Regions from separate parts of the Stutzerimonas sp. FeSN7 genome, predicted to be linked through region 1. Evidence: predicted binding sites of a transcription regulator. Region 1 holds the regulator's gene; each other region holds the start of a gene.
The links. The regulator FliA, encoded in region 1, starts transcription of late flagellar genes. The targets are predictions, from matches to a motif close to CTAAAGTTTNNNNNNNNNNNGCCGNTAA.

Region 1 (9,891 bases):
TCGGGGCGGCTGCCGCCGCTGGCGCCTACTGGATCTGGCATCGGCAGAAGCAGGCGGTCAAGAAGACCGAGCAGGAAGTGCAGAAGCAGCAGGAGATGTTGCCGGCCCAGCGCGCGGCCGAGACCAAGGAGCTTGGCTGGGACGATGTGACTCCGGTGGACATGGTCGGTCTGGAAGTGGGTTATCGCCTGATTCCGCTGGTGGATCGCAACCAGGGTGGCCAGCTGTTGGCGCGCATCAAGGGCGTTCGCAAGAAGCTTTCGCAGGATCTGGGTTTTCTCATGCCGTCGGTGCATATCCGCGACAACCTCGACCTGCTGCCCAACGCCTATCGACTGACGCTGATGGGGGTGAGCCTGGCCGAAGCCGAGGTCTACCCGGATCGCGAGCTGGCGATCAACCCGGGGCAGGTGTTCGGTCCGCTCAACGGTATCGCCGCCAGGGATCCGGCGTTCGGTCTGGAGGCTGTCTGGATCGAAGCGAGCCAGCGCGACCAGGCGCAGTCGCTCGGCTATACCGTGGTGGATGCGAGTACCGTCGTCGCCACGCACCTCAACCAGGTTCTGCACAAGCATGCCCATGAGCTGCTCGGGCATGAAGAGGTCCAGCAGCTGCTGCAGCTGCTGGCCAAGAGTTCGCCCAAGCTGGCCGAGGAGCTGGTGCCGGGCATGGTGTCGCTTTCGACGCTGCTCAAGGTGCTGCAGGCGCTGCTGCAGGAGCAGGTGCCGGTACGCGACATCCGCACCATCGCCGAGGCCATCGCTAACGTGGCCGCCAAGAGTCAAGATCCCGCCGCAATGGTGGCCGCGGTCCGTGTCGCGCTGTCGCGCGCAATCGTGCAAAACGTTGTGGGACTAGAGCCGGAGCTCCCTGTGATCACCCTCGAGCCCCGGTTGGAACAGATCTTGCTCAATAGCTTGCAGAAGGCCAATCAGGGCTCCGACGACGGCATTTTGCTCGAGCCCGGAATGGCCGAAAAGTTGCAACGGTCCCTGGTAGAAGCGGCACAGCGTCAAGAAATGCTCGGCAAGCCAGCGATTCTGCTGGTGGCCGGCCCGGTCAGGGCGATGCTGTCGCGATTTGCGCGTCTGGCGGTGCCGAACATCCATGTTCTGGCCTACCAGGAAATACCGGACAACAAGCAGGTCACCATCGTCTCGACGGTGGGTCAGAATTAACCGAGGGTGCAGGCCATGCAGGTCAAACGTTTCTTCGCCGCCGATATGCGCATCGCCATGAAAATGGTGCGTGACGAGCTGGGCGCCGATGCCGTGATCATCGGCAATCGCCGGGTCGCCGGCGGCGTCGAGCTGACGGCTGTCCTCGACTACCCGATGCAGTCCGCGCCGGCGGCAGCCAAGCCGAATGCTGCGCTGGAGGCCGAATTGCGCAAGACGCAGTCGCGCCTGGCCAGTGCCCATGCCGAGCTGAGTGCCGCACCCCGCGCGAAGATGCAGGATCGTCAACTGGTTGACGAGAAGCCAGCCGCTGCGGCGAGCAAGCCGCAACCTGCCGCGGTGGCCGAGCCGGCCGCTGCGGTGGACGCCCGCGCGATCGAGGCGATGTATTCGGAACTGCACGGGCTGCGCGAGCTGATCGAAGTGCAGCTCGGTTCGATCGCCTGGGGCCAGGAGCAGAGCCGCCGCCCGCAGCAGGCAGGCCTGTGGCGTCGCCTGCAGCGTCTGGGTCTGCCGGCGGAACTGTCGCGCAGCCTGCTGGACAAGGTCGCCGCCATCACTGATGCGCGTCAGGCCTGGCGGATGGTTCTGGCGCATCTGGCGCAGGCCATCAAGGTCAGCAAGAACGAGCCGCTGGAAGAGGGCGGGGTGATTGCCCTGGTCGGGCCCGCGGGCGTTGGCAAGACCACCACGCTGGCCAAGCTTGCCGCTCGCTATGTGCTGAAGTACGGCGCGCAGAGCATCGCTCTGGCGAGCATGGACAACTACCGCATCGGCGCCCAGGAGCAGCTCAAGACGCTTGGCCGCATCCTCGACGTACCGGTGCTGCAACTCGATCCGAGCGAGCCCCTGAGCAAGTCGCTGGCTTCGCTGGCGCGCAAGCGGGTGATCCTGATCGACACTGCCGGCCTGCCCGCCAGCGATCCGACGCTGCGCATGCAGCTGCAGGCGCTTTCGGACAAGGGTGTCAAATCGAAGAATTACCTGGTGCTGGCGGCAACCAGCCAGAGCCAGGTGCTCAAGGCGGCATGGCACAACTATCGTCGTTGCGGCCTGGCTGGCTGTATTCTGACCAAGTTGGATGAGGCGGGCAGCCTCGGTGATGTGCTCGGGCTCACAATCAGCCAGCACTTGCCGATAGCCTACCTCGCGGACGGCCCGCGCATTCCGGACGACCTGCATCTGCCGCGTAGCCATCAGCTGGTGAGCCGTGCGGTGAGTTTGCAATCCGGCGAGGAACCGAGCGAGGAAACCATGGCCGATATGTTCGCCGGGTTGTACAACGGTTCGTCACGGCGGGCTGGATGATGTGGCGACAGCGGTACCAGAATGAATCAGATGCGTGCCCTGCGTGCGCATCGCCGGCCGAAAGGCCCCAGCAAGGTATAGGCGTGTGAACATGGGTATGCATCCCGTACAGGTGATTGCGGTGACCGGCGGCAAGGGTGGCGTCGGCAAGACCAACGTGTCGGTCAATCTGGCGCTGGCCCTGGCCGATCTCGGTCGGCGCGTGGTGCTGCTCGACGCCGACCTCGGCTTGGCCAACGTCGACGTGCTGCTGGGTCTGACCAGCAAGCGCACCCTGGCCGATGTAATCGCCGGCGAGTGCGATCTGCGTGACGTGCTCATCCAGGGACCAGGTGGCATTCGCATCGTGCCGGCAGCGTCCGGTACCCAGAGCATGGTGCAACTGTCGTCCCTGCAGCACGCAGGGCTGATCCAGGCATTCAGCGAGATGGGCGACGAGATCGACGTGCTGATCATCGACACCGCGGCCGGTATCGGCGACTCGGTGGTCAGCTTCGTGCGCGCCGCGCAGGAGGTGCTGCTGGTGGTCACCGACGAGCCGACATCGATCACTGACGCCTATGCGCTGATCAAGCTGCTCAATCGTGACTACGGCATCAGCCGCTTCCGCGTGCTGGCCAACATGGCCCATGCGCCGCAAGAAGGTCGCAACCTGTTCGCCAAACTGACCAAGGTTACCGAACGGTTTCTCGATGTCGCATTGCAGTACGTCGGCGCCGTGCCTTACGACGAGGCCGTGCGCAAGGCGGTACAGAAACAGCGTGCGGTCTATGAAGCGTATCCGCGCTCGAAATGTGCACTAGCCTTCAAGGCGATCGCGCAGAAGGTCGATACCTGGCCGCTGCCGGCGACACCGCGGGGCCATCTCGAATTCTTCGTAGAGCGCCTCATCAGCCCCGCTTCACCCAGCCACGAATGACAGGTGCCGGATCCGCTATGTATTACAGCAAGGCTCAGGCAAAGGATGCGCAGTACCGCCTGATCGATCAGTACGCCCCGTTGGTCAAGCGAATCGCTTACCACCTGTTGGCGCGCCTGCCTGCCAGTGTGCAGGTGGACGATCTGATCCAGGCTGGAATGATCGGACTGCTGGAAGCAGCGAAGAAATACGACGCCGGCAAAGGTGCCAGTTTCGAAACCTACGCCGGTATCCGCATCCGCGGCACCATGCTCGACGAAGTTCGCAAGGGGGACTGGGCGCCGCGCTCGGTGCACCGCAACTCGCGCATGGTCAGCGAGGCGATCCGCGCCATCGAGGCGAAAACCGGGCGTGACGCTAAAGATCACGAGGTTGCGGCCGAACTTAAGCTTAGCCTCGACGAGTATTACGCCATTCTCGGCGACACGCTGGGCAGCCGCCTCTTCAGCTTTGACGATCTGCTGCAGGAAGGCGAGCACGGCGAACTGCAGGAAGACGCGAGCAGCACCCATCCGGAACCGTTTCGCGATCTGGAGGACGAGCGTTTCCAGCAGGCGCTGGCCGATGCCATCGGCAATCTGCCCGAACGCGAGAAGCTGGTGCTGTCGCTGTATTACGACGAAGAGTTGAACTTGAAGGAAATTGGTCAGGTGCTGGGAGTCAGCGAGTCGCGTGTGAGCCAGTTGCATAGCCAGTGTGCTGCGCGCTTGCGTGCACGCCTCGGCGAATGGCGCGCCAATTGACAATTGTTTGCGGTATGACGTGCTCGGTTTGCTGAGGCATTTTGGGACTTACGGAGGTCGACTTGGACAAGAACATGAAAATCCTCATCGTCGATGACTTCTCGACGATGAGACGAATCATCAAGAACCTCTTGCGTGATCTGGGGTTCACCAACACCGCCGAGGCGGACGACGGCACCACCGCACTGCCGATGCTGAAAAGCGGCAGCTTCGATTTCCTGGTCACCGACTGGAACATGCCGGGCATGAGCGGTATCGATCTGCTGCGCACAGTGCGCGCGGACGAGCGCCTCAAGCATCTGCCGGTACTGATGGTGACCGCCGAGGCGAAGCGCGATCAGATCATCGAAGCGGCCCAGGCCGGGGTCAATGGCTATGTGGTCAAACCCTTCACCGCCCAGGTGCTCAAGGAAAAGATCGAGAAGATCTTCGAGCGCGTCAACGGCTGAAGCAGTAACGCCGCGAGGGCACTATGACGCAAGCAGACCAAAGCCTGGCAGAGTTCGAAGCGACTCTGAAGGCCAACGCACCCCGCCTGATTGAAAGCCTGCAGCAAGGCCGCTTCGATGAAGCGACGCAGATGTTCAACGAGCTCAATCAGGTGCGCAACAACGGGCTCTATCAGGAAGTGGGCAAGCTCACGCGCGAGCTGCACAACGCCATCGTCAAGCTTGAGATGGATACCTGCGCCACGGGCGGCGACCCGTCACCGATCACCGATGCCACCGACCGTCTGTCCTACGTGGTGGAAATGACCGAGAAAGCCGCCAATCGCACCATGGACCTGGTCGAGGAATCGGCCCCGCTGGTGAACTATGTCAGCTACGAGGCCCAGAGCCTGACGGCCGATTGGCAGCGCTTCATGCGCCGTGACATGAATGCCGAGCAGTTCCGCGATCTGGTCAAGCGCATCGACCAGTACCTGCAGCGCAGCATGAACGATGGCAGCCAGCTTTCGCAGAATCTCAGCGAGATCATGCTGGCCCAGGACTTCCAGGATCTAACCGGCCAGGTGATCAAGCGGGTGACCCGACTGATCACCGAGCTTGAAAGCAACCTGCTCAATCTCGTCCTCATGGCGGGGCAGGTGGACCGCGTTGCCGGCATCCAGCACGACCGCGATGCCATGCGCGCCGAGCAAGAGAAGAAAAAACAAGAAAAAATGCCTTCCAACGGTGAAGGTCCGCAGATGCATGCCGATATGCGTGAAGACGTCGTTTCCGGCCAGGACGATGTCGATGATCTGCTTTCAAGCCTGGGCTTTTAGGGGAAGTGAATATGAGCTTCGACGCCGATGAAGAAATCCTCCAGGACTTCCTGGTAGAGGCCGGCGAGATTCTCGAACTATTGTCCGAGCAACTCGTGGAGCTGGAAAGCAGCCCCGATGACATGGCGTTGCTCAATGCGATTTTTCGCGGGTTCCACACGGTCAAGGGCGGTGCAGGCTTCCTTCAGCTTCATGAGCTGGTGGAGTGCTGCCATATCGCCGAAAACGTCTTCGACATCCTGCGCAAGGGTGAGCGTCGCGTCGATTCCGAACTGATGGATGTCGTTCTGCAGGCGCTGGACGCCGTGAACGAAATGTTCAGTCAGGTCCGCGAACGCGTCGAACCGACGCCAGCCTCACCCGAGCTGCTGGCTGCGCTTGCGCGCCTCGCCGAGCCCGCTTCCGCCGATGCGGCGCCAGTCGTTCCGGCTGCCCCGCAGGTGGTCGCCGAGCCTGAGGCCGAGCCCGCTGGCGCCGATAGCGAGTTCGAGCAGTTGCTCGACGCGATCCAGCCGGCTGCGAGCGAGACGGCTGCGAGCGAGGCCGAACACGGCCCCGTTACCGACGAGATCACCGACGACGAATTCGAGTCGCTGCTCGATCAGTTGCATGGCAAGGGCCAGTTCTCGGCACCGGCCAGCGCCGCAGCGCCTGCGGTACCTGTTGCGCCGGATGCAGCCGCTGCAAAGACCGGTGATGAAATCACCGATGAGGAATTCGAAGCGCTTCTCGACCAGCTGCACGGCAAGGGCAAGTTCGAGCCAGTCGGCTCGTCGGCCGAAGCGGCCGGCGCCGAGTCCGCCAAGGACAGTGCGCCCGCGGCGTCCGGCGACGAAATAACCGACGACGAGTTCGAAGCGCTGCTCGATCAGCTGCACGGCAAGGGCAAGTTCGAGCCGGCGGTCGCCGATGCGTCCCCGGCCGAGCCCGTTGCGGCAGCCCCGGCAAAGGCGGCACCCAAGGCGGAGCCCGCACGTGCCGCTGCGCCAGCCAAGCCGGCCGCGGCAGCGAGCAAGGCGGCCGCTCCGGCACCGGCCGCGGCGGACAAGGCTCCGGCCGAAGTCGAGACTACCGTGCGTGTCGATACCGCGCGCCTCGACGAGATCATGAACATGGTCGGCGAACTGGTGCTGGTCCGTAACCGCCTGGTGCGCCTGGGTTCCAATAGCGGCGACGAGGCGATGGCCAAGGCCGTTTCCAACCTCGACGTGGTCACCGCCGACCTGCAGAGCGCGGTGATGAAGACCCGCATGCAGCCGATCAAGAAAGTCTTCGGTCGCTTCCCGCGACTGGTTCGCGATCTGGCGCGCAGCCTGAAGAAAGAGATCAACCTGGAGCTGGTGGGCGAGGAAACCGACCTGGACAAGAACCTGGTCGAGGCCCTGGCCGATCCGCTGGTGCACCTGGTGCGCAACGCCGTCGACCACGGTATCGAGATGCCGGAGGAGCGCGAGGCCGCCGGCAAGCCGCGTACCGGTCGAGTGGTGCTGTCCGCCGAGCAGGAAGGCGACCATATCCTGCTGGTCATCAGTGATGACGGCAAGGGTATGGATGCCAACATCCTGCGTGCCAAGGCTGTGGAAAAGGGCATGCTGGAGAAGGATGCCGCAGACCGCCTGAGCGATCTGGAGTGCTACAACCTGATCTTCGCGCCGGGCTTTTCGACCAAGACCGAGATTTCCGACGTGTCCGGCCGCGGCGTCGGCATGGACGTGGTCAAGACCAAGATTTCCCAGCTCAACGGTACGGTCAACGTGTTCTCCACCAAGGGCCAGGGCTCGAAGGTGGTGATCAAGGTGCCGCTGACCCTGGCAATCATGCCGACGCTGATGGTGATGCTTGGCAACCAGGCGTTCGCCTTCCCGCTGGTCAACGTCAACGAGATCTTCCACCTGGACCTGTCGCGTACCAACGTCGTCGACGGTCAGGAAGTGGTGATCGTGCGCGACAAGGCGCTGCCGTTGTTCTACCTCAAGCGCTGGCTGGTCCATGACGCCGCTCAGGAAGAGCAGCGCGAAGGTCACGTGGTGATTCTCAGCGTCGGCAACCAGAGCATCGGCTTCGTCGTCGATCAGCTGGTCGGCCAGGAAGAGGTGGTTATCAAGCCACTGGGCAAGATGCTGCAGGGTACGCCCGGCATGTCCGGCGCGACCATCACCGGCGATGGCCGCATCGCTCTGATTCTCGATGTGCCCAGCATGCTCAAGCGGTACGCGCGCAGGGTTTGATTCGGTCAGGCAGCGCCGCCTGTGTGCGGCGCTGTCGCTAGGAGTGATGTATGGCAGTCAAGGTCCTGGTCGTCGACGATTCCGGTTTCTTTCGCCGGCGTGTCTCGGAAATCCTTTCCTCTGATCCCAATATCCAGGTCGTCGGCACCGCCACCAACGGGCGCGAGGCGATCGATCAGGTGCTGGCGCTGAAGCCGGACGTCATCACCATGGATTACGAGATGCCGATGATGGACGGCATCACCGCGGTCCGGCAGATCATGCAGCGCTGTCCCACGCCGGTGCTGATGTTTTCCTCGCTGACGCACGAAGGCGCGCGGGTCACCCTCGATGCGCTGGATGCCGGCGCGGTGGACTATCTGCCGAAGAACTTCGAGGACATCTCGCGCAACCCGGACAAGGTCAAGCAGCTGCTGTGCGAAAAGGTGCATACCGTCTCGCGCAGTAACCGTCGCTACAGCACCTTCTGCTCTTCGAGCGTTGCTACGCCTTCGACTTCACCGCGTGGCACGGCTTCGGCGCTGCCCGCTTCGACTGCGCCTCGTGCGGGCAGCGCAGCGGCAACACCTGCGCCTGCGGCCAGCCGCTCTCCCGCGCCCAAGCGCAAGGCCTACAAGCTGGTGGCGATCGGTACTTCCACCGGTGGCCCTGTGGCGCTGCAGCGTGTGCTGACCCAGCTGCCGGCCAACTTTCCCGCGCCGATCGTGCTGATCCAGCACATGCCGGCGGCTTTCACCAAGGCCTTCGCCGATCGCCTGGACAAGCTCTGCCGTATTCGCGTCAAGGAGGCCGAGGACGGCGATGTGCTGCGCCCAGGGCTCGCATTGCTGGCACCCGGCGGCAAACAGATGATGATCGATGGGCGCGGCGCCGTGCGCATCCTGCCCGGCGATGATCGCCTGAACTACAAGCCCTGTGTCGACGTGACCTTCGGCTCGGCGGCCAAGTCGTTCCACGACAAGGTGCTGGCGGTGGTGCTGACCGGCATGGGCGCCGATGGCCGTGAAGGCGCGCGTCTGCTCAAGCAGAGCGGCAGCCAGGTGTGGGCGCAGGATGAAGCCAGCTGCGTGATCTACGGCATGCCGATGGCGGTGGTGAAGGCCAACCTCAGCGACGCCGTGTACGGTCTGGATGACATCGGCCGCAATCTGGCCGAGGCCTGCATCTGATGGACGTACTCAGCCTTATCGGGCTGTTGCTTGCGTTCGTCGCCATCGTCGGGGGCAACTTTCTCGAGGGCGGCCATATCTCGGCGTTGCTCAACGGACCGGCAGCATTGATCGTGCTGGGCGGTACGCTGGGCGCGGTGTTGCTGCAGACGCCGATCGCGGTGTTCATGCGGGCGATGAGCATCGGCCGCTGGATCTTCTTTCCGCCGCGCATCGATCTGGCGCGCGGCATTCTCATGGTGACCACCTGGAGCAACACGGCACGCAAGGAGGGGCTGCTCGGCCTCGAGCCCGTCGCCGAGACCGAGCCCGATCCGTACGCGCGCAAAGGCCTGCAACTGCTGGTCGACGGCGCCGAGCCGGAGGTGATCCGCAGCATTCTCGAGGTTGATCTCTATACCCAGGAGGGCCGCGACCTGCGCGCCGCCAAGGTCTACGAGAGCATGGGCGGCTACTCGCCGACCATCGGAATCATCGGTGCGGTGATGGGGCTGATCCATGTGATGGGCAACCTTGCCGATCCCAGTCAGCTGGGCAGCGGTATCGCCGTGGCGTTCGTTGCCACCATCTATGGCGTCGCCTTTGCCAACCTGCTGGTGTTGCCGGTCGGCAATAAGCTCAAGAGCATCGTCCAGCGGCAGACGGCCTACCGCGAGATGCTGCTGGAGGGGGTCCTGTCGATCGCCGAGGGTGAGAACCCGCGCTCCATCGAGATGAAGCTGCAAGGCTTCATGGACTGAGCGCCATGGCCAGACGCAGAGCGCCGGAAGAGCACGAGAACCACGAACGTTGGCTGGTCTCGTATGCTGACTTCATCACCTTGCTGTTTGCCTTTTTCGTGGTGATGTATTCCATTTCCTCGATCAACGAAGGCAAGTACAAGATCCTCTCCGATTCGCTGGTCGGCGTGTTCAACCAGGTCGACCGTTCGGTCAAACCCATTCCCATCGGTGAAGAGCGACCGCGCACCACCGAGCCCGACGTTTCGCAGGTCGAGGATCTCACCGGTCCCGGCTCCGGGGAGCCGACGCTCGATCCGCTGGAGCGCATCGCACAGAGCATGCGTGAGACATTCGGCG
Region 2 (9,891 bases), 1.2 Mb from region 1:
TCCCGGATCGCATGAAGGACGATACCCGCACCGCCGTCGACGTCATGTACGACGCCAACCGCCTCGGTCAGAAGAACGGCAAGGGCTTCTATGCCTACGAGATGGACAAGAAGGGCAAGCCGAAGAAGGTCGTCGATGCCGAGGCCTACGAGCTGCTCAAGCCGATCGTCGCCGAGACGCGCGAGCTGTCCGACGAGGACATCATCAACTACATGATGATCCCGCTGTGCCTGGAAACCGTGCGCTGCCTGGAAGACGGCATCGTCGAGACCGCTGCCGAAGCCGACATGGGCCTGATCTATGGCATTGGCTTCCCACCCTTCCGTGGTGGCGCGCTGCGCTACATCGATTCGATCGGCGTCGCCGAGTTCGTCGCGATGGCCGACAAGTACGCCGACCTGGGCCCGCTGTACCACCCGACCGCGAAGCTGCGCGAGATGGCTGCCAACGGCCAGCGCTTCTACGGTTAATCGAGGGAGAGAGAATTCATGAGCCTGAATCCAAGAGATGCAGTCATCGTCGACTTCGGTCGCACCCCGATGGGGCGCTCCAAGGGCGGCATGCACCGTAACACCCGCGCCGAGACTATGTCCGCACAGCTGATCGACGGCCTGCTGGCGCGCAATCCGAAGATCGACCCGGCCGAGGTCGAGGACGTAATCTGGGGCTGCGTGAACCAGACCCTCGAGCAGGGCTGGAACATCGCCCGCATGGCGTCGCTGCTGACCCGCATTCCGCACACCAGCGCCGGCCAGACCGTGAGCCGTCTGTGTGGTTCGTCCATGAGCGCGCTGCACACCGCCGTGCAGGCTATCCAGACCAACAATGGCGACGTGTTCGTCATCGGTGGCGTGGAGCACATGGGCCACGTCAGCATGATGCATGGCGTCGACCCGAACCCGCAGCTGTCGCTGCACGCGGCCAAGGCGTCGGGCATGATGGGTCTGACCGCCGAGATGCTCGGCAAGATGCACGGCATCACCCGTGAAGCCCAGGACCAGTTCGGCTACCGCTCGCACCAGCTGGCATGGAAAGCGACTCAGGAAGGCAAGTTCAAGGACGAGATCATCCCGATGGAAGGCTACGACGAGAACGGCTTCCTCAAGGTCTTCGACTACGATGAGACCATTCGCCCGGAAACCACCCTCGAGGGTCTGGCCGAGCTCAAGCCGGCGTTCAACCCGAAGGGCGGCACCGTGACTGCTGGTACCTCCTCGCAGATCACCGACGGTGCGTCCTGCATGATCGTCATGTCGGCCCAGCGCGCCAAGGACCTCGGACTGCAGCCGATGGCCGTGGTTCGTGCCATGGCGCTGGCGGGCGTGGACCCGGCGATCATGGGTTACGGCCCGGTTCCGTCGACCCAGAAGGCCCTCAAGCGTGCCGGTCTGACCATGGACGACATCAGCCACGTCGAGCTGAACGAAGCCTTCGCCGCACAGGCCCTGCCGGTGCTCAAGGACCTCAAGCTGCTCGACAAGATGGAAGAGAAGGTCAACCTGCACGGCGGTGCCATCGCCCTGGGTCACCCGTTCGGCTGCTCCGGTGCGCGCATCTCCGGCACCCTGCTGAACGTGATGAAGCAGAACAACGGTACGCTGGGTGTCGCTACCATGTGTATCGGTCTGGGCCAGGGGATCAGCACGGTCTTCGAGCGCCTCTGACAGACAGATGCAGATGACTGCGCTAGGCTGACAACCATTTCTGCAGTTTTGCGGAAAGAATGTTGTCAGCCGGTGCATGGAAGCCGGGGCCTGGTGCCCCGGTTTTTCTTTTTTGTCGTTGCGTGGAGGTAGGCATGCAGTTGGAGCCGGGGCGTTATCGCCATTACAAGGGGCCGGAATATCGCGTATTCGCCGTGGCCCGGCACTCCGAGACGGAGGAGCTGGTGGTGTTCTACCAGGCGCTGTATGGCGAGCGCGGACTCTGGGTGCGGCCACTGTCGATGTTTACCGAGACGGTCGAGGTCAACGGTGAAACGGTGCCGAGGTTCGCGCTGATCGAAGCCGAGCCCAGCGTCTTTCGGGATTGAGCTGGCACAGGGCTACCAGTGCCGCGCTTGACCTCAGCTCCATCGCCACTATATATAGCGGTGCTTTTTAGACAGAGCGCTAACCCAGGCGTCCGGTTCATGGCCTCGAATCGTCGCTCTGGTCCGCGCCAGGCCGAGCCGAGCAGGAATATCCTGCAGAGCCGCCCCGTTCGCAAAACGCGCACGAACGTTCGCTGATGCCTTGCCGATTACCGACGGCACGGGTATTCAAACTGCCGGAGGCGCCGCCTCTGTTCACCTCTAGATTCAGGAACTCTCCTCTCCATGGGTAAATCGCTGGTCATCGTGGAATCACCGGCCAAGGCCAAGACAATCAACAAGTATTTGGGCAACCAGTACGTGGTGAAGTCGAGTATCGGCCACATCCGCGACCTTCCCACCAGCGGCTCGGCCAACAAGGAGCCGGTCAAGCGCGGCAAGGCTGCGGCGGCCGAAGCGCCCGCGCTGTCGCCCAAGGAGAAGGCCAAGCGTCAACTGATCGCGCGCATGGGCGTCGATCCGGAACATGGCTGGAAGGCCAAGTACGAGATCCTGCCCGGCAAAGAAAAGGTCATCGAGGAGCTGCGCCGCCTGGCCAAGGAAGCCGACACCATCTATCTCGCGACCGACTTGGATAGAGAAGGGGAGGCCATCGCCTGGCACCTACGCGAATCCATCGGTGGCGATGACAGCCGTTACAAGCGCGTGGTGTTCAACGAGATCACCAAGAAGGCGATCCAGGAGGCCTTTTCCCAGCCGGGCGAGCTCGATCTGAATCGTGTCAACGCCCAGCAGGCGCGGCGCTTCCTCGATCGGGTGGTTGGCTACATGGTTTCGCCGCTGCTCTGGGCGAAGATCGCCCGCGGCCTGTCTGCCGGTCGCGTGCAGTCGGTGGCGGTGAAACTGGTGGTCGAGCGCGAGCGCGAGATCCGCGCCTTCGTCCCGGAAGAATACTGGGAAGTTCATGCCGACCTGGCGACTGCCCAGCAGGCCAAGGTGCGCTTCGAAGTCGCCCGCGAGAAGGGCGAGGCGTTCAAGCCGCTGAACGAGGCGCAGGCCAATGCTGCGCTGGAGAAGCTCAAGGGCGCCAGCTACAGCGTGACCAAGCGCGAGGACAAGCCGACCAGCAGCAAGCCTTCGGCGCCCTTCATCACCTCGACCCTGCAGCAGGCGGCGAGCAATCGCCTCGGCTTCGGCGTGAAGAAGACCATGATGATGGCCCAGCGCTTGTACGAAGCCGGTTACATCACCTACATGCGTACCGACTCGACCAACCTGTCGGCCGACGCCATCAGCATGGTGCGCGGTTTCATCGAAGGCGAGTTCGGTGACAAGTACCTGCCCGAGAAGCCGAACCTGTATTCGAGCAAGGAGGGCGCCCAGGAAGCGCACGAGGCGATTCGCCCGTCCGATGTCAACCTGCGGCCGAACCAGCTGTCCGGCATGGAGCGCGATGCCGAGCGCCTGTACGAGCTGATCTGGCGCCAGTTCGTCGCCTGCCAGATGCCGCCGGCGCAGTACCTGTCCACCAGCGTGACGGTCGAGGCCGGTGACTTCGAGCTGCGTGCCAAGGGGCGCATCCTCAAGTTCGACGGCTACACCAAGGTCATGCCGCAGCAGAGCAAGGCTGGCGAGGACGACGTGCTGCCGGAAATGAGCAAGGGCGACGCCATGAAGCTGCTCAAGCTCGACCCGAGCCAGCACTTCACCAAGCCGCCGGCCCGCTATTCCGAAGCCAGCCTGGTCAAGGAGATGGAGAAGCGCGGCATCGGCCGGCCATCCACCTATGCGGCGATCATTTCCACCATCCAGGATCGGGGCTACGTCTCGCTGCACAATCGCCGTTTCTACTCGGAAAAGATGGGCGACATCGTCACCGAACGCCTCTCCGAGAGCTTCAACAACCTGATGGACTATGGCTTCACCGCTGGCATGGAAGAGCATCTGGACGACGTCGCCCAGGGCGAGCGCGACTGGAAGCATGTGCTGGACGAGTTCTACGGTGATTTCCGCAAGAAGCTCGAGGTCGCCGAGTCCAGCGAGAATGGCATGCGTGCCAACCAGCCGACCCTGACGGACATCCCGTGCAAGGTCTGCGGCCGGCCGATGATGATCCGCACCGCGTCCACCGGGGTGTTCCTCGGTTGTTCCGGCTACAGCCTGCCGCCGAAGGAGCGCTGCAAGTCCACGGTGAACCTCATTCCGGGTGACGAGATCGCCGCGGATGACGAGGGCGAGTCCGAATCCCGCGTGCTGCTGGGCAAGCATCGCTGCCCGATCTGCAGCACCGCGATGGATGCCTACCTGCTCGACGAGACGCACAAGCTGCACATCTGCGGCAACAACCCGGACTGCTCCGGCTACGAGATCGAGGAAGGTCAGTACCGTATCAAGGGGTACGAGGGGCCAAGCCTGGAATGTGACAAGTGCGGCAGCGAGATGCAGCTCAAGACCGGTCGTTTCGGCAAGTTCTTCGGCTGCACCAACGCCGAATGCAAGAACACCCGCAAGCTGCTGAAGAATGGCGAGCCGGCGCCGCCGAAGATGGATGCGGTGAAGATGCCGGAGCTCAAGTGCGAGAAGGTCGACGATACCTACGTACTGCGCGATGGCGCTTCCGGGTTGTTCCTGGCTGCCAGCCAGTTCCCGAAGAATCGCGAGACCCGCGCGCCGCTGGTGCGAGAGCTGATTCCCCACAAGGACGAGATCGATCCCAAGTATCACTTCCTGCTCCAGGCACCGCAGCAGGATCCGGACGGCCGCCCGGCGGTGATCCGCTTCAGCCGCAAGACCAAGGAGCAGTACGTGCAGAGCGAAGTTGATGGCAAGCCCACCGGCTGGAAGGCGTTCTACGACGGCGGCAAGTGGCAGGTCGAAGACAAGCGCTGATCCTGGCTCGACCGACTCGCCAGGCGAGTCGGTCGGGTTGATTGCCTCACGCCCACGCCGTCTGTTCGTCGTTCGCTCTGGTGCGGCGTTCGTCGAAGGTCCATTCTCTGCACATTCTCTTCCGGAGAGCATGCCATGGCTCACGAGCTCTACACCCGTACCAACCAGAAGATCTTCTTTGCAGGCCTCTCGCTGGAAAGCTGGCGCAAGGCCGAAGAGACTGCCTCGATGAACTCTCAGGGGCTTATCCAGGCCGAGCGCGAGGCGTGTCTGTTTCACCTGTACGGCGCGTTGCTCGGCCTTTGCCACGAGATCGCCGGCTACTATCGCTCGCCGGGCGCCGATGCGCCGGTGGTGGAGGCGTTCCTGACGCGCAGCGTTCTAGAGGCCGCGCCGAGTCCGGAGCTCGCCGAGCTGCTGGAACTGTCGGAACAGCCGAGTACCTGGCTCGGGCAGTTGCTGGCCGCCTATCGTCAGCTGTTCCAGCCGCCGCGCGCCCCGGCCAAGGCCAAGACCGATCCGCGGCAGCCATTGATCGAGGCGGTCACCGTCGAGGACGAGACTCCGCCGCTGACCCGCGCCGAGCTGGAAGCGTGGCGGCAGAACCTCAAGGGGCTGGCGCTGCGCTTTCGCGAATCGCTCACCGAGTGGTAACCGGCGACGCCGGGCTAATGGCGATGCCTGATGCGCAGGACCAGGGCGATGCCGCCCAGAATCGCGGTGCCGGCCAACAGTAGCGTTGTGGTCATCGCTTCGCCCAGCAGCACGGCACCGGCAATGGCCGCCAGTAGCGGAACGCTGAGTTGCACGCTGGCGGCCTGTATCGCCGCCAGACCGGGCAGGGCGGCGTACCAGATGGCATAGCCGACCCCTGACGTCAGCGCCCCGGAAAGCAGCGCGTAGGCCACGCCCGGCCAATCCCACGTCTGCTGGCCCAGCGAAAGCAGGCAGAGCACCGCGGCCAATGGAACCGCCCGGAGAAAATTACCCGCAGTGGCTGCAAGCGGTGTGGCTGCACCACGTCCACGGAGCGAATAGACGCCCCAGGCGATGCCGGACAGGATCATCAGCAAAGCGCCATCCAAGGGCGGGGTGCTGCTCCCCGGGAGCAGCAGGATCACCAATCCACTGACCGCCAGCAGCAGGCCGGCGAGCTGCCCGGCGCTGAAACGCTCGCCTCTCAGCAAGCCCCAGGCAAGCATGCTCAGCTGTACGGCACCGAACAGCAGCAGTGCGCCGGCGCCGGCGTCCAGGTCGATATAGGCAAAGGAAAAGCAGGCCGCGTAGACGAACAGCGCCATGGCACCGACCCAGTCGCCCCCCAGAGGCTGGTCGGTCCTGTCGGCGCGCAACAGCAGCCAGAGGGTGAGCGCTCCGGCGACTATCCGCAGGCCGGTGAAGCTGGCTGGATCGATGGCGGTGTCCCGCAGCGCGATCCGGCAGAGGATCGAGTTGCCGGCGAACGCCAGCATGGCCAGAGCGGTGAGCAGCAAGGTGCGGGTGGTCATGCACGATTCCTTGTCCCGGCGCAGAGGTGCGCGCGCTTTTTTCAGCGCATGCTACGTTGCCGATCCGCCTTGGGCACGTCATTTCGGGGCGCAACGCACGAGGTGTGCGCCCAGCAACGCGCCGGACTGGTGGCCTGAAGCGCCAAAGGCTGCCGCGACGGCGACCGGCTGCTACAATGGCGGCCTTTCACGCGGAGCTGATCCATGCCTACATCTTTTCTGGAAATCGTCGAGCTACCAGACGGGCGCATCGTGCTTCGTCGTGCCGAGGACGAAGAGGTGTTGGTCACGCTCGACTTTTCCGACGACGCCAAGCTCTTCCTGCAGGGGCAGCATGTGGAGATTGCCAAGGCGATGTTCAATGTTGGCGTTCAGATGGCGGGTCGGATGACAGAAGGCGATTTCGACCACGATGCAGAAGAGCCGCGCGTTCTGCACTGAGCGCAGCTGCTCCGGGGCTCGACCTTCACTTCACAACAGGCAGCACGTCCCTGTGCCCGCCACTCAACAACCCAGACGAATATTCAGGCTCTGCGCCTCGCCCAGGCTGGCGGCGTTGCGCAGCTTGCTGCGTGTCGCGTCGTCGATCTGACCGAGCCAGCTGATGACGGTATGGCTGCAGCCGGACGCCAGCGCCTTGCACGCGAGTTCCAGCGCGCCTTCCGTGTTGCGTGGTTGCAGCAGGATGATGCGCTCGCGGTTCAGGCCGCACTTGCGCAGGAAGCTCTGTGAAAGGAAGGCGGGCGGCGCGATCAGTGTCAGCCAGCGGCTGTCCGTCGCGTCGCCGAGTTCGCGCAGGATCGGCGTGAGCAGCAGATGGCAGTGCTGACTGCTGCCGCTGAGGCTCAACTCGCTCAGGTGATCCTTTTTCTCCTGCTCGGCTTTGCTGCGCGGTGCAAGGCTGCCGAACGGTGCCAGGCTTTGTGCGATGACACCGTCGAACAGCGATAGCTGGGGCCGGGAAGTGCTGGTCTGGTACTGCATAACCTTCTCCTCAGCGGCGTATGACGCCGACACTCAAGCCTTCGATGACCAATTCCTGATGTTCGAGGTCGACTTCGATGGGGGCGAATTCCGCGTTCTCCGCCAGCAGCCAGACCTTCTTGCCGTCGCGCTTGAAACGCTTGACGGTCACCTCATCGCCGACCCGCGCCACCACGATCTGGCCGTTGCGGGCCTCACGGGTGGTGTGCACGGCCAGCAGGTCACCGTCGTAAATGCCGATGTCCTTCATGCTCATGCCGTGCACACGCAGCAGATAATCGGCGCGCGGATGGAAAAAGGCGGGGCTGATCTGGCAGGATTCCTCGACATGCTGCTGGGCCAGTATCGGTGCGCCAGCAGCGACGCGGCCGATGATGGGCAAGCCGGTTTCGGCAGGTGCGGGCTCGAAGTCGGGAATACGTATCCCGCGGGAGGCGCCGGGCGTCATCTCGATGGCGCCTTTGCGGGCGAGCGCCTTGAGGTGCTCCTCCGCGGCATTGGGCGACTTGAAGCCGAGCTCCTGAGCGATCTCCGCGCGGGTTGGCGGATAACCGTTGTCTTCCAGGCAGCGCTTGATGAAGGCGAGGATTTCCGTCTGGCGAGGCGTCAGCTTGATCATGTCGGTCTCTGTTCTTTTATACAGTGACTGGGATTATATACAGTGATCCGGCCTTGGCAATGAATGTTTCATGTCGGGTCAGCCGGCGCGCTGGGCAGTGCGTCTGCGACAATGACGCTAGTGCCATGCGGCGTTTCGTGGTTGACTTGCCGGTCGGTGAAACGTAAGTTTCAAACAGTTGTTTGTCTTTCGGAGGGGGCATGGCGCAGTCGGAAACAGTTGAGCGCATTCTTGATGCAGCGGAACAGCTGTTCGCGGAAAAAGGCTTCGCCGAGACCTCGCTTCGTCTGATCACCAGCAAGGCTGGGGTCAACCTCGCGGCGGTCAACTATCACTTCGGTTCGAAGAAGGCGCTCATCCAGGCGGTGTTCTCGCGTTTCCTCGGGCCGTTCTGTGCCAGCCTGGAGCGTGAGCTGGATCGCCGCGAGGCGCTCACCGACAAGAAGGACACGCTCGAGGAGCTCCTGGAAATCCTCGTGGAGCAGGCATTGGCGGTCAAGCCGCGTAGCGGCGACGACCTGTCGATCTTCATGCGCCTGCTGGGCTTGTCCTTCAGTCAGAGCCAGGGCCACCTGCGGCGCTACCTGGAAGACATGTACGGCAAGGTGTTCCGTCGTTACATGCTCAAGGTTCACGACGCCGCGCCGGCCATTCCGCCCATCGAGCTGTTCTGGCGCGTGCACTTCATGCTCGGGGCTGCGGCATTCAGCATGTCCGGTATCAAGGCGCTGCGTGCGATCTCCGAGAACGATTTCGGCGTTCGGACTTCCATCGAGCAGGTGATGCGTATGATGGTGCCGTTCCTGGCCGCCGGCATGCGTGCCGACAGCGGTATCGATGACAATACCCTGGCGGCGGCGCAACCGATCGCGCGGCGCAACGCCGTGGCCATCCCGGCGAAGGCTTGAGCTACAAGCCTGCCGGGTGATCGGCTAAGCTAGCCGCCCATGGCCTTTCTCGATCTTCTGCATATCTCCGTCGCTGACCAGCAGCTTTATGGCTTTGCCGGCGGGCAGCTGCGTCTGCGCTTTCCGGTGTCCACCGCTCGTAACGGTGTCGGCGAACAGAATGGTTCCGGCTGTACACCGCGCGGCGTGCATCAGGTGCGTGCGCGCATCGGTGATGGCCTGCCCGAGGGGGCGGTGTTGCGCGGGCGGCGCTGGACCGGTGAAATCTGGACACCCGAGCTGCATGCGGTGTTTCCCGGGCGCGACTGGATCCTGACCCGCATCCTCTGGCTCAGCGGTTGCGAGCCGGGCGTCAACCGGATGGGGCAGGTCGACACGTTCCGCCGCTACATCTACATCCACGGCGCGCCCGATTGCGAACCTATGAGTGTGCCGCTTTCCCACGGTTGCGTGCGTATGCGCAATGCCGATCTGCTGCAACTTTTCCCCAGGGTGCCGCCTCACTGTCAGGTGCGCATCACCGAGGCACCTTGCCCGAGCTGGGCTGCCGCTGAACTCGAATAAGGATCTGCGTCTGTATGCACGGTTCATTGATGCTGGACATCGCCGGTACCTGGCTGACTGCCGAGGATCGGCACCTGCTGCGCCAACCCGAAGTGGGTGGGCTCATTCTGTTCGCTCGCAATATCGAGTCTCCGCGACAGGTGGAGGAACTGTGCCGTGCGATCCGCGCCGTGCGCCCCGATCTGCTGCTGGCGGTGGATCAGGAAGGCGGCCGCGTGCAGCGGCTGCGCCAGGGTTTCGTGCGGCTTCCGGCAATGCGCGAACTGGCGCGTTGCACCGACGCTCCCAGGCTGGCCGAAGCCTGTGGCTGGGTCATGGCCAGCGAGGTGCTTGCAGTGGGCCTGGATTTCAGCTTCGCGCCGGTTCTCGATCTGGATCATCAGCGCA
Region 3 (9,891 bases), 2.6 Mb from region 1:
CGGCACGCGGCCGATGTTCAGAGTACCGGGCCTGCCAAGTCGGGCATCGCAGCGACGACCGTGATTTCCACCCGCACATCAGGGGCGTACATCAGTGCCTGAACGGTGGTCCGCGCCGGCGCGGTGCCCGAGGGCAACCAGGCGTCCCATACCTCGTTCATCCCGGCATAGTCGCCCGCGATATCCTTGAGGTGGATGGTCGCCGAGAGCAGGCGGGCCTTGCTGGTGCCCGCCTCGTCCAGCAGGCGCTCGATGCTGGCAAGCGTCTCGCGGGTCTGCTGACGGATGTCTCCGGTCAGGTCATCGGCCAGTTGCCCGGACAGATAGACCGCGCCGTTGTGGATCACCGCCTCGCTGTAGCGCGTCTCAGTGTGCAGCCGCCGGATGGGCATGTTTGTGATTCTCCTTGTGCTTGCCGTAACGGAAGATATCCAGGCCCTCGGTGCTGATCTGCGGGCGCTTGGAGGCGAGCAGATCGGCGAGCACCCGGCCAGAGCCGCAGGCCATGGTCCAGCCCAGTGTGCCGTGACCGGTGTTGAGGAACAGGTTGCGATACGGGGTCGCGCCGATGATCGGTGTGCCATCGGGCGTGGCCGGTCGCAGGCCGGTCCAGAATACCGCGTCAGACGGATCCCCGCCCTGCGGATAGAGGTCGCCCACCACCATTTCGAGGGTCTCCCGCCGACGCGGGTTGAGCGACAGGTCGTGGCCGGCGATCTCCGCCATGCCACCGACGCGGATGCGCTGGTCGAAGCGGGTAATGGCGACCTTGTAGGTCTCGTCGAGCACGGTGGACTGCGGCGCCATCGCCGGATCGCTGATCGGCACGGTCAGCGAATAGCCCTTGAGCGGGTAGACCGGCGCGCGGATGCCCAGCGGCTTGAGCATCTGCGGGCTGTAGCTGCCCAAGGCCAGCACGTAGCGATCGGCAGTTTCCAGCTTGCCGTCGATCCACACCCCGGCGATGCGGTCGCCGGCATGTTCCAGACGCTGGATGTTCTGCTCGAAACGGAACTCGACGCCCAGGGCTCGGGCCATCTCCGCCAGACGGGTGGTGAAGAGCTGGCAGTCACCGGTCTGGTCGTTGGGCAGACGCAGGGCCCCACTGAGCTTGTGCGAGACCTTGGCCAGGGCGGGTTCGACCCGTGCGATACCGGCGCGATCGAGCAGTTCGTACGGCACGCCGGAGCGCTCCAGCACGGCGATATCCTTGGCCGCTGCATCCAGCTGGGCCTGAGTGCGGAACAGCTGCGTGGTACCGAGCTGGCGCCCTTCGTACGCGATACCGGTTTCGGCGCGCAGCTCGTCGAGGCAGTCGCGACTGTACTCGGACAATCGCACCATGCGCTCCTTGTTCACCGCATAACGCGCCGCAGTGCAGTTGCGCAGCATCTGCGCCATCCACAGGTACTGGTCGATATCACCGGTAAGCTTGATGGCCAGCGGCGCATGACGCTGCAGCAGCCACTTCATCGCCTTCAGCGGCACACCCGGCGCGGCCCAGGGAGAGGCATAACCCGGCGACACCTGGCCGGCATTGGCGAAGCTGGTTTCCATTGCCACGGCCGGTTGCCGATCGACCACAACCACCTCGAAACCGGCCCGCGCCAGATAGTAGGCGCTGGCGGTGCCGACGACTCCGCTACCCAGTACCAGTACACGCATTGCAGCCTCCCGCCCGCTCGAACAGGCTTTTCCGGATTCACTATTGATTCGGAGTATAAAAAGGCTGAAGCAGTGTTATTCACCATATAAAAAGCTATCTTTGGCCATAATTCACGCCAGAGCCGCTTTATTTGGAGCGTATTTCCCTTGCGAACTCGCCATCAGACCCGACGCGAACTGGACAAGATCGATCGTCATATCCTGCGCATCCTGCAAGCCGAGGGGCGTCTGCCGTTCACCGAACTGGGCGAGCGCGTCGGCCTGTCCACCACGCCCTGCACCGAGCGGGTCCGGCGCCTTGAGCGCGAGGGCATCATCATGGGCTATTCGGCCCGGCTGAATCCGCAGCATCTGAAGGCCGGTCTGCTGGTGTTCGTCGAGATCAGCCTGGCGTACAAGTCCGGCGACATTTTCGAGGAATTCCGCCGCGCGGTGCTCAAGCTACCCCATGTACTGGAGTGCCATCTGGTGTCCGGTGATTTCGATTACCTGGTCAAGGCGCGGATTTCGGAGATGGCCTCCTACCGCAAGCTGCTTGGCGACATCCTGCTGAAGCTGCCCCACGTGCGGGAATCGAAGAGTTATATCGTGATGGAAGAGATCAAGGAGTCCCTCGACCTGCCGGTCCCGGACTAGAGCCTCCGGGTGCATATCTGGATGTGCCGCGACAAGCCAGTCGTGGCACCGTCGGTCCAGCTCGCCTTTGCCCCGCGGCACCGCTCCGGTCTACCCTAGGAAGATGCAGACCTTTCATGACACTTCAGTGAATCATCGTGCATCCGCTTCGAACACCAGCGACCATGCACCTTCCTACTATGCCGCGAGCGTCAACCGCGAGCTGTCCTTCGAGCCCCTGCAGGGCGAACAGCGGGCCGACGTGTGCATCGTCGGTGGCGGCTTCTCCGGCCTCAATACCGCCATCGAACTGGCCGAACGCGGGCTCAGCGTCATCCTGCTGGAAGCGCACTGCATCGGCTGGGGCGCCAGCGGGCGCAACGGCGGCCAGCTGATCCGCGGCGTCGGCCATGATGTCGAGCAGTTCACCAACATCCTCGGCGAAGAGGGTGTGGACGAGCTCAAGCGCATGGGCTTCGAGGCGGTGGAGATCGTTCGCCAGCGCATCGAACGCTATGCCATCGATTGCGACCTGACCTGGGGTTATTGCGACCTGGCAACCAAGCCGCGTCATCTCAAGGGCTTCGACGAAGACTATTCCGACCTGCTGCGCCTGGGTTATCCGCATCCGCTGCAACGGGTATCGCGACCGAACCTGGCCACCGTGATCGGCTCACAGCGTTACCTCGGCGGCCTGCTGGACATGGGCTCCGGGCACCTGCACCCGCTGAATCTGGCGCTTGGCGAGGCGGCCGCGGCGCAGTCGCTGGGCGTACGCCTGTTCGAGCAGTCGAAGGTCGAACGCATCGAGTATGACCCGCAGGTCAAGGTCCACACGGCCAATGGCGTGGTGCAGGCAGAAACCTTGGTGCTCGCCTGCAACGCCTACCTCAACGGCCTGCAGCCGAAGCTCGCCGGCAAAGTGCTGCCGGCCGGCAGTTACATCATCGCCACCGAGCGCCTGCCCGAACCGCTGTGCCGCGAACTGCTGCCGCAGAATACGGCAGTCTGCGACCAGCGCGTGGCGCTCGACTACTTCCGCCTCTCGGCCGACGGCCGTCTGCTGTTCGGCGGCGCCTGCCACTATTCGGGCCGCGACCCGAAAGACATTGCCGCCTACATGCAGCCGAAGATGCTCGAGGTGTTCCCGCAGCTGATCGGCATTGGCATCGACTACCAGTGGGGCGGCATGATCGGCATCGGCGCCAATCGCCTGCCGCAGATCGGGCGCCTGCCCGAGCAGCCCAACGTGTTCTACGCCCAGGCGTATTCCGGGCACGGGCTGAATGCCACTCATCTGGCTGGTCGCCTGCTGGCCGAAGCCATCATGGCGCAGCAGAGCCATGGCTTCGATCTGTTCGCCAAGGTGCCGCACCCGACCTTCCCCGGTGGTCGCCTGCTGCGCTCGCCGCTGCTGGCCATGGGCATGCTCTGGTATCGGCTGAAGGATCGCTTCTGAATTTTCCGACGAAGCGCAGCGTCCAAGCATGGAATGAATGGATGCAGACCCGGAGAAACCTTGCGCGCCTATCTGACGCTGTTGCTGCTCGTGCTGCTGGCCGGTTGCGCCAGCCATCCAGCCCCGACCGAGTCCTACTCGGTCGCCCCGGACGCCTCTCCCCTCGGCCGGCGGATACAGCAGCTCGCTGCCACCCAGCCGGACGGCTACTCCGGCTTTCGCCTGCTGGCCGAGAGCACCGAGGCCTTCACGGCCCGCAGCGAAATGATCCGCGCCGCCCAGCTCAGCCTGGACGTGCAGTACTACATCGTCCATGACGGCCTGACCACCCGCGCACTCATCGACGAGCTGCTGCAGGCGGCTGACCGTGGCGTTCGTGTACGCCTGCTGCTGGACGACACCACCAGCGACGGCCAGGACTACCGCATCGGCGCCCTCGCCGCCCATCCCAACGTCCAGATCCGCGTCTTCAACCCGTTGCACCTGGGCCGCAGCAACGCGATTACCCGAACCATGGGCCGCCTGCTGCACCTGTCGTTGCAGCATCGGCGCATGCACAACAAGCTCATGCTGGTCGACGGCAGCCTGGCCATCGTTGGCGGGCGCAACCTGGGGGACGAGTACTTCGAGGCCGACCAGGCGATGAACTTCACCGACATCGACCTGCTTGGCGCCGGCCCGGTGGCCGAGCAGCTGGCGCGGAGTTTCGACGAGTACTGGAACAATCAACTGAGCGTGCCGATCCAGCGCTTTCTCTGGTGGCAGCCGAAGGCCAGCGGCCTGGACAAGGCCCGCCGGCAGCTGCGCGACTACCTGCAGCAGGCGCGGCAGGACAACAGCGAGCAGTACCAGCGGTTGATGCAGTACAAACAGGAGCCGCAGCTGCAGCAATGGCTCGATGAGCTCATCTGGGCACCGGGCGAGGCGATGTGGGATGCCCCGGAGAAGCTGCTCGCCGAGGGCATACCGGCCACCTCGCTGCTGCTGACCACTCAGCTGGCACCGACCATGCAAGCGGTGAGCCGCGAGCTGACACTGATATCGGCCTACTTCGTGCCGACCGCCAGTGGCGTGGAGTACCTGGCCGAGCGCGCCGGTGCGGGGGTGACGGTACGCATCCTCACCAATTCGCTGGAGGCGACCGACGTGCCGGCCGTGCACGGTGGTTATGCACCCTACCGCCGCGAACTGCTGGAGCATGGCGTGCGCCTGTTCGAGCTGCGCCGGCAGCCGCAACAGGAGCCGTCCTACAGCTTTCTCGGCGAGTCCGAATCCAGCCTGCACAGCAAGGCGGCAGTGTTCGATCAGGAAAAGGTGTTCATCGGCTCGCTGAATTTCGATCCGCGCTCGGTGCTCTGGAACAGCGAAGTCGGCGTGCTGGTGGAAAGCCATGAGCTGGCCCGCGAGGTCCATCGCCTGACCCTGGAGGGCATGTCGCCCGCGCTCAGCTACGAGGTACGCCTGGAGGAGCGCGACGGGCGCCAGCAGCTGGTCTGGATCGCCGAGGACGGCGGTCGCCTGCGCGTGCTGGAGAAGGAGCCCGGCGGGCTCTGGCGACGCTTCAACGCCTGGTTCGCCGACGTGATCGGACTGGAGAAGATGCTCTAGCATCCGCTCTGGACCGCCCTGCCGCCGGTGACTGCGCAGCGAGTACCTGCCGGCGCGTCAGCTGCAGCACATCTCCGCCCTTCTGTCCTCCCCCTGCAAATCATTCTTTGGGGTGATACCAGATAGCCAGTGGTCCGTTAGGCTCAGGAATGCTGCTGCCACGCACGCATCGCTTCTATAAAAATAAAAAAGGAGCACGACAATGGACCGTTTCACTCGCTTCTGGTTATTGCTGATCCTCGGCATGCTGCCCGGCCTCACCGAGGCGGCCGAGCCGACCACCCCGCTGCAGAACATGCAGATTCACGCCAACCGCGCCACTAGCAGCCTGCTGCTCTACCGTGGCGAAGGGTTTCAGAAGGCACACCTGCTGCGCTTGGAAGACGATCTGCGGGCGCTGAACGCCGCCCTGATGCAGGTACCCAACCCCACCAGCGCATTACGCGAAAGCCATCAGGAACTGCTGGCCCGGCTTCGCGAAGGTGCGAGCTTCGGCACCGCCGAAGACGACATGCCCTGGGGCTTTCCGCTGCAGATGAGCAAGGCGCTACGCGATTTCCTCACGGCCGTGCGCGCCCAGCAGGGCGCCGACAGCCAGGCCGAACTGCCGGCCAAGGTCGAATACCTTGCCGTGCAATACCTCAGCCGCGCCTATATCGGCTCCTTCGAAATCGCCCGCGAACAGCCGGATACCTACCTCGGCCAGGATGAGCGCCACCTGGTGCCGGCCATCGACGCCCAGCTCGCCGAGCTGGACGGCAAGCGCGACCCGCTGCTGGCCAAGCTCAAGACCCGCTGGGATTTCCTCCGGGTGGCGCTGCAGGACATGAACAGCGCCAGCAACAACCTCACCACCGCCTCGGGCCGCCCGTTCGCGCCGATCATGGTCGACCGCCATACGCGCAGCCTCAGCGACCAGTGGATGGCCGCCAAGCCTTGAGAACCGTCAGCCGTGAGCGGCCGTGTGGCGCAGACGCACCGGCCCGACCCGCGCCTCGATGGCGAGGCGCAGCGGCTCGCGCAACCCGAGCATGAAGCCGAGTTCGGCCGCGACGAACAGCGGCCCGATGATCAGCCCGCTGAGGTCGTCGACGAACGCCGGCTTGCGCCCCTCGAAATAGTGGCCGATGAACTGGATGATCCAGCCGACCACGAACAACCCCACGCCGATACCCAGCCAGAGCGCCGTGCCCGCTCCGGCGGCCAGCGCACCCAGCCACAGGCAGAGCGCCAGCACGGCGCTCATCAGCATGCCGTAGCGCAGGTCCAGACGCAGATAGAACAGCGCGGCGACAAGCGACACCAGCGCCGCCGGACTGAGCCACAGGCCCGCCCAGGCGATGCCGGGGCGCGACAGCAGCACGGCCACGGCCACCACGATCAGGGGAATGCCAACGAAATGGGTGAGCAGGTTGCGCGGGTCGCGGTGGTAGGCCGCGTATTGCGCGAGGTGATCGGTGAGCGTCTTCATCGGCTGCATCTCCGCAGAACCAGTAGCCAGCAAGCTTAGTCGCTCCCTGGCCCGTGCAGCTGCACAGGGCCAGGGCGATCGCGCCAACCTCGGGATCGGCCTTATTGCTCGGGGCGATAGCCCAGCCGCAGCCCACCCCAGTGGCGCCCGCGAACCATGATCGGCACCGACAGATCATGCATCAGCTCGCCGGTGTCGCGACTGTAGGTCTGCAACAGCAGGCGCCGCTGATGACTGCCGCAGCGGCCGCCGGTGCGATCATTGAACAGCCGCTTGCTGCGGCTCTTGACCCGATCGATCTCCGGATTGCCCACCGGCGGCTGGCTGAAGGCCCGGTTGTGGGTCGGCACATAGCCTTCCGGGGTCGTCGCGATGGCGTAGACCAGTGCCGGATGCCGCTGCAGCAGCGGCTCCTGGATCGCAGGCAGAACCTCGTCGGCATACTTGTCGAAGCGCGTCTGGTACTTCACCGGGTCGGTATTGGGCAGCGCCCGGTAGTTGCGATCGAAGAGATCATCGAGGCTGACCCTCCCGGCCTGGATGTCCGCCTCGAACCGCTCGGCGATGGCCGCAGCACCCTGCCGCGCCAGGTCGAACATGGCCTGGTGATAGTCGTCCAGCTGCACCTCGGCGAGCTGCTCGCTGGCACTCTCGGCCTGGGCCACCAGCCGCTCGGCGGCCTGCTCCAGCTGGCGGGTCTGTTTCTCGCTGTCCAGTGCGTCGGCGCGCAGCTGGTCGAGGGCGACGAACTGCCCGGTCAGGCGCTGATGGTTGTCGGCGGTGCCGGTGGTGATCTGCTCCACCTGGGACTCGACGCTGCCGGCCAGCCCGGCGATACCGCTGAGCTGCTCGCCGGTGGTGGCGATCTGCTCGGCGGCGGCGTCCAGCTCGTTGGCCTGGCGCTGGATGTAGCTGACCACCGCTTCGCTCTGCTGGCGAATGTCGGCCACCATGCGCCCCACTTCTTCGGTGGCGCTGGAGGTACGCGCCGCCAGGCTGCGCACCTCGTCGGCCACCACGGCAAAGCCGCGCCCCGCCTCGCCGGCGCGGGCGGCCTCGATGGCTGCGTTGAGCGCGAGCAGATTGGTCTGGCTGGCAATGGACTGGATCACGTCGGTGATCCGGCGAATCTCTTCGGTGCGGGCAGACAGGCCGTCGATCAGCTCGCGACTGGCATGGGTCTGCGCGCTGAGCTGCTGCATCCGCTCGATGGCGCGCTGCAACTCGGCCTGACCGGCATCGCTGCGCTGACGCACCGACTGCGCGGCGTCCAGCGTGTGTCGGGCGCGCTCGGCGCTGTCCTGCTCGGTGGCCGCAATCGCCTCGGCACCGTTGGCGATTTCGCTCACTGCCTTGAGCTGCGACTGCAGGCGGCTGGCGAGCTGCTCGGCGCTGAAGGCGACCTGAGCGGCGGAAAGCGCGTTGTGGCAGGTGTTGCGCGACAGATTCTTGGTCAGCTCACTGAACGCCGGCGGCGTATCGGCAGCCGTCGCGCCGTCGTCTGCCGCGCGCCAGACGGTGAACCAGGGCCATAGCGCCGCGGCGAGCAGCAACAGCGCCGTCAACAGCAGGGGCGGGGCCAGCCAGTAATGCATGAGCAGCAGACCGACGATCAGCGCTACATGGAACACGATGGCCTTGGGGTGGCGGTTGGCGGGGCTCATGGACGGGCCTCTTGTTCTTGTCGGATTGATCCGACGTTGTACCCACAGCCTCCGACAAAGAACAGTAGTGCCTTAGTAGCACCGTGCCGTTATCGAAGGTTCACCCCAGGCTTAACGGCCGCGGCCGGACAAACTGAAGGCGCCTCCGGTCGCCTCGATAACTAGGGTGCCGACGTCCGCTCCGGCGCGCTCAGGGGCAGCGCGAGCTGTACCCGCCGACGCAGCCAGGGGCTCGGCCGGTAGCGCGCCTCACCGCCATAGCAGGCCTGCATCGCCTCAAGAATGGCGAGGACGCGCGCCGCACCATAATGCTCGGCGAAACCCAGCGGTCCCTTCGGGTAGCCCAGCGCCAGGGTAATTGCCCGGTCCAGCGTATGCGGATCGGCGATGCCCTTCTGCGCTATCTCGCAGCCCAGGTTGACGATGCTGGCCACGACGCGCTGACTGACGAACCCCGGCGAATCGTTGATCACCTCCACCGGCACGCCGTCGCCACCCAGCGCCTGCCGCGCCTGGGCTTCCAGCGCGGGGTCGAGCGCAGGCGTACGCATCAGCACGTGCCGCCGTTCGCGATCGCAAAACAGGTCGTAGGCGACGCAACGCGCCGCCGGCAAACCCAGACGCGCGATCATCGAGCTGGCGTCCTCACCCAAAGGAGTGATCAGGCAGATGGCCCGTTCCGACGGCGTCTCACCCGACTCCAGCTGCGCACCCGTCTGGCCCAGCAAGGCTGCCAGCCAACCGCGCAGCTCGGCGTCCTGGCTGTCCAGCCAGAACGGGCGGTCCACCGAGACTGGCTCGAGGGCCGGCGCCGGCGTTCGCATCTGCTGGCCATTGTCGTAGCGGTAATAGCCCTGGCCGCTCTTGCGCCCGAGCAGACCGGCGGCGACCCGCTGCGCTGCCTGGTAGGACGGCGTATAGCGTGGGTCCTGGTAGAACTGCTGGTACACCGACTCCATCACGGCGTGAGAGACGTCCAGGCCGGTGAGGTCGAGCAGTTCGAACGGCCCCATACGAAAGCCCGGGCCGTCGCGCAGGATGCGGTCGATCTGCTCGGCATCAGCGATGCCCTCGGCGAGGATGCGCTGCGCCTCGGTGCTGTAGGCGCGACCGGCATGGTTGACCAGAAAACCGGGAGTATCCGGTGTGATCGCAGGGAAATGCCCGGCCTCTTCGGCCAGCTTGACCAGCCGCTCGATCACCTGCGGATCGCTGCGCTCGCCGCGCACCACTTCCACCAGCTTCATCAACGGCACCGGGTTGAAGAAATGAAAACCGGCCACCCGCTGCGGGTGCCGGCAGGCCGCGGCGATCCGCGTGACCGACAGTGACGAGGTATTGGTCGCCAGTACCGCGTCCTCGGCAACCAGCGCCTCCAGCTCGACAAACAGTGCCTGTTTGGCCTCGAG

Region 2: a site for FliA is predicted at 2,217-2,244, ahead of topA (type I DNA topoisomerase). Genes of this name have one in related genera too.
Region 3: a site for FliA is predicted at 8,594-8,621, ahead of P5703_RS19620 (methyl-accepting chemotaxis protein). Genes of this name have one in related genera too.

What each region holds. Positions count from the first base shown of each region.
Region 1 is NZ_JARPMN010000001.1:1,524,218-1,534,108, forward strand. It holds gene flhA (flagellar biosynthesis protein FlhA) at 1-1,178, shown strand, start outside; gene flhF (flagellar biosynthesis GTPase FlhF) at 1,194-2,486, shown strand; gene fleN (flagellar synthesis regulator FleN) at 2,578-3,405, shown strand; gene fliA (RNA polymerase sigma factor FliA) at 3,423-4,148, shown strand; gene P5703_RS07140 (chemotaxis response regulator CheY) at 4,223-4,597, shown strand; gene P5703_RS07145 (protein phosphatase CheZ) at 4,621-5,415, shown strand; gene P5703_RS07150 (chemotaxis protein CheA) at 5,427-7,643, shown strand; gene P5703_RS07155 (protein-glutamate methylesterase/protein-glutamine glutaminase) at 7,694-8,812, shown strand; gene P5703_RS07160 (flagellar motor protein) at 8,812-9,552, shown strand; gene motD (flagellar motor protein MotD) at 9,558-9,891, shown strand, end outside.
Region 2 is NZ_JARPMN010000001.1:2,698,204-2,708,094, reverse strand. It holds gene fadB (fatty acid oxidation complex subunit alpha FadB) at 1-470, shown strand, start outside; gene fadA (acetyl-CoA C-acyltransferase FadA) at 489-1,664, shown strand; gene P5703_RS12665 (DUF1653 domain-containing protein) at 1,799-2,032, shown strand; gene topA (type I DNA topoisomerase) at 2,318-4,921, shown strand; gene P5703_RS12655 (DUF6586 family protein) at 5,057-5,575, shown strand; gene P5703_RS12650 (DMT family transporter) at 5,590-6,429, opposite strand; gene P5703_RS12645 (hypothetical protein) at 6,634-6,870, shown strand; gene sulA (SOS-induced cell division inhibitor SulA) at 6,934-7,413, opposite strand; gene lexA (transcriptional repressor LexA) at 7,424-8,032, opposite strand; gene P5703_RS12630 (TetR/AcrR family transcriptional regulator) at 8,233-8,940, shown strand; gene P5703_RS12625 (L,D-transpeptidase) at 8,980-9,504, shown strand; gene nagZ (beta-N-acetylhexosaminidase) at 9,519-9,891, shown strand, end outside.
Region 3 is NZ_JARPMN010000001.1:4,094,442-4,104,332, forward strand. It holds gene P5703_RS19585 (RidA family protein) at 18-392, opposite strand; gene dadA (D-amino acid dehydrogenase) at 367-1,665, opposite strand; gene P5703_RS19595 (Lrp/AsnC ligand binding domain-containing protein) at 1,813-2,301, shown strand; gene P5703_RS19600 (NAD(P)/FAD-dependent oxidoreductase) at 2,405-3,739, shown strand; gene P5703_RS19605 (phospholipase D family protein) at 3,800-5,347, shown strand; gene P5703_RS19610 (hypothetical protein) at 5,550-6,287, shown strand; gene P5703_RS19615 (Mpo1 family 2-hydroxy fatty acid dioxygenase) at 6,294-6,818, opposite strand; gene P5703_RS19620 (methyl-accepting chemotaxis protein) at 6,920-8,482, opposite strand; gene P5703_RS19625 (3-hydroxyacyl-CoA dehydrogenase) at 8,644-9,891, opposite strand, start outside.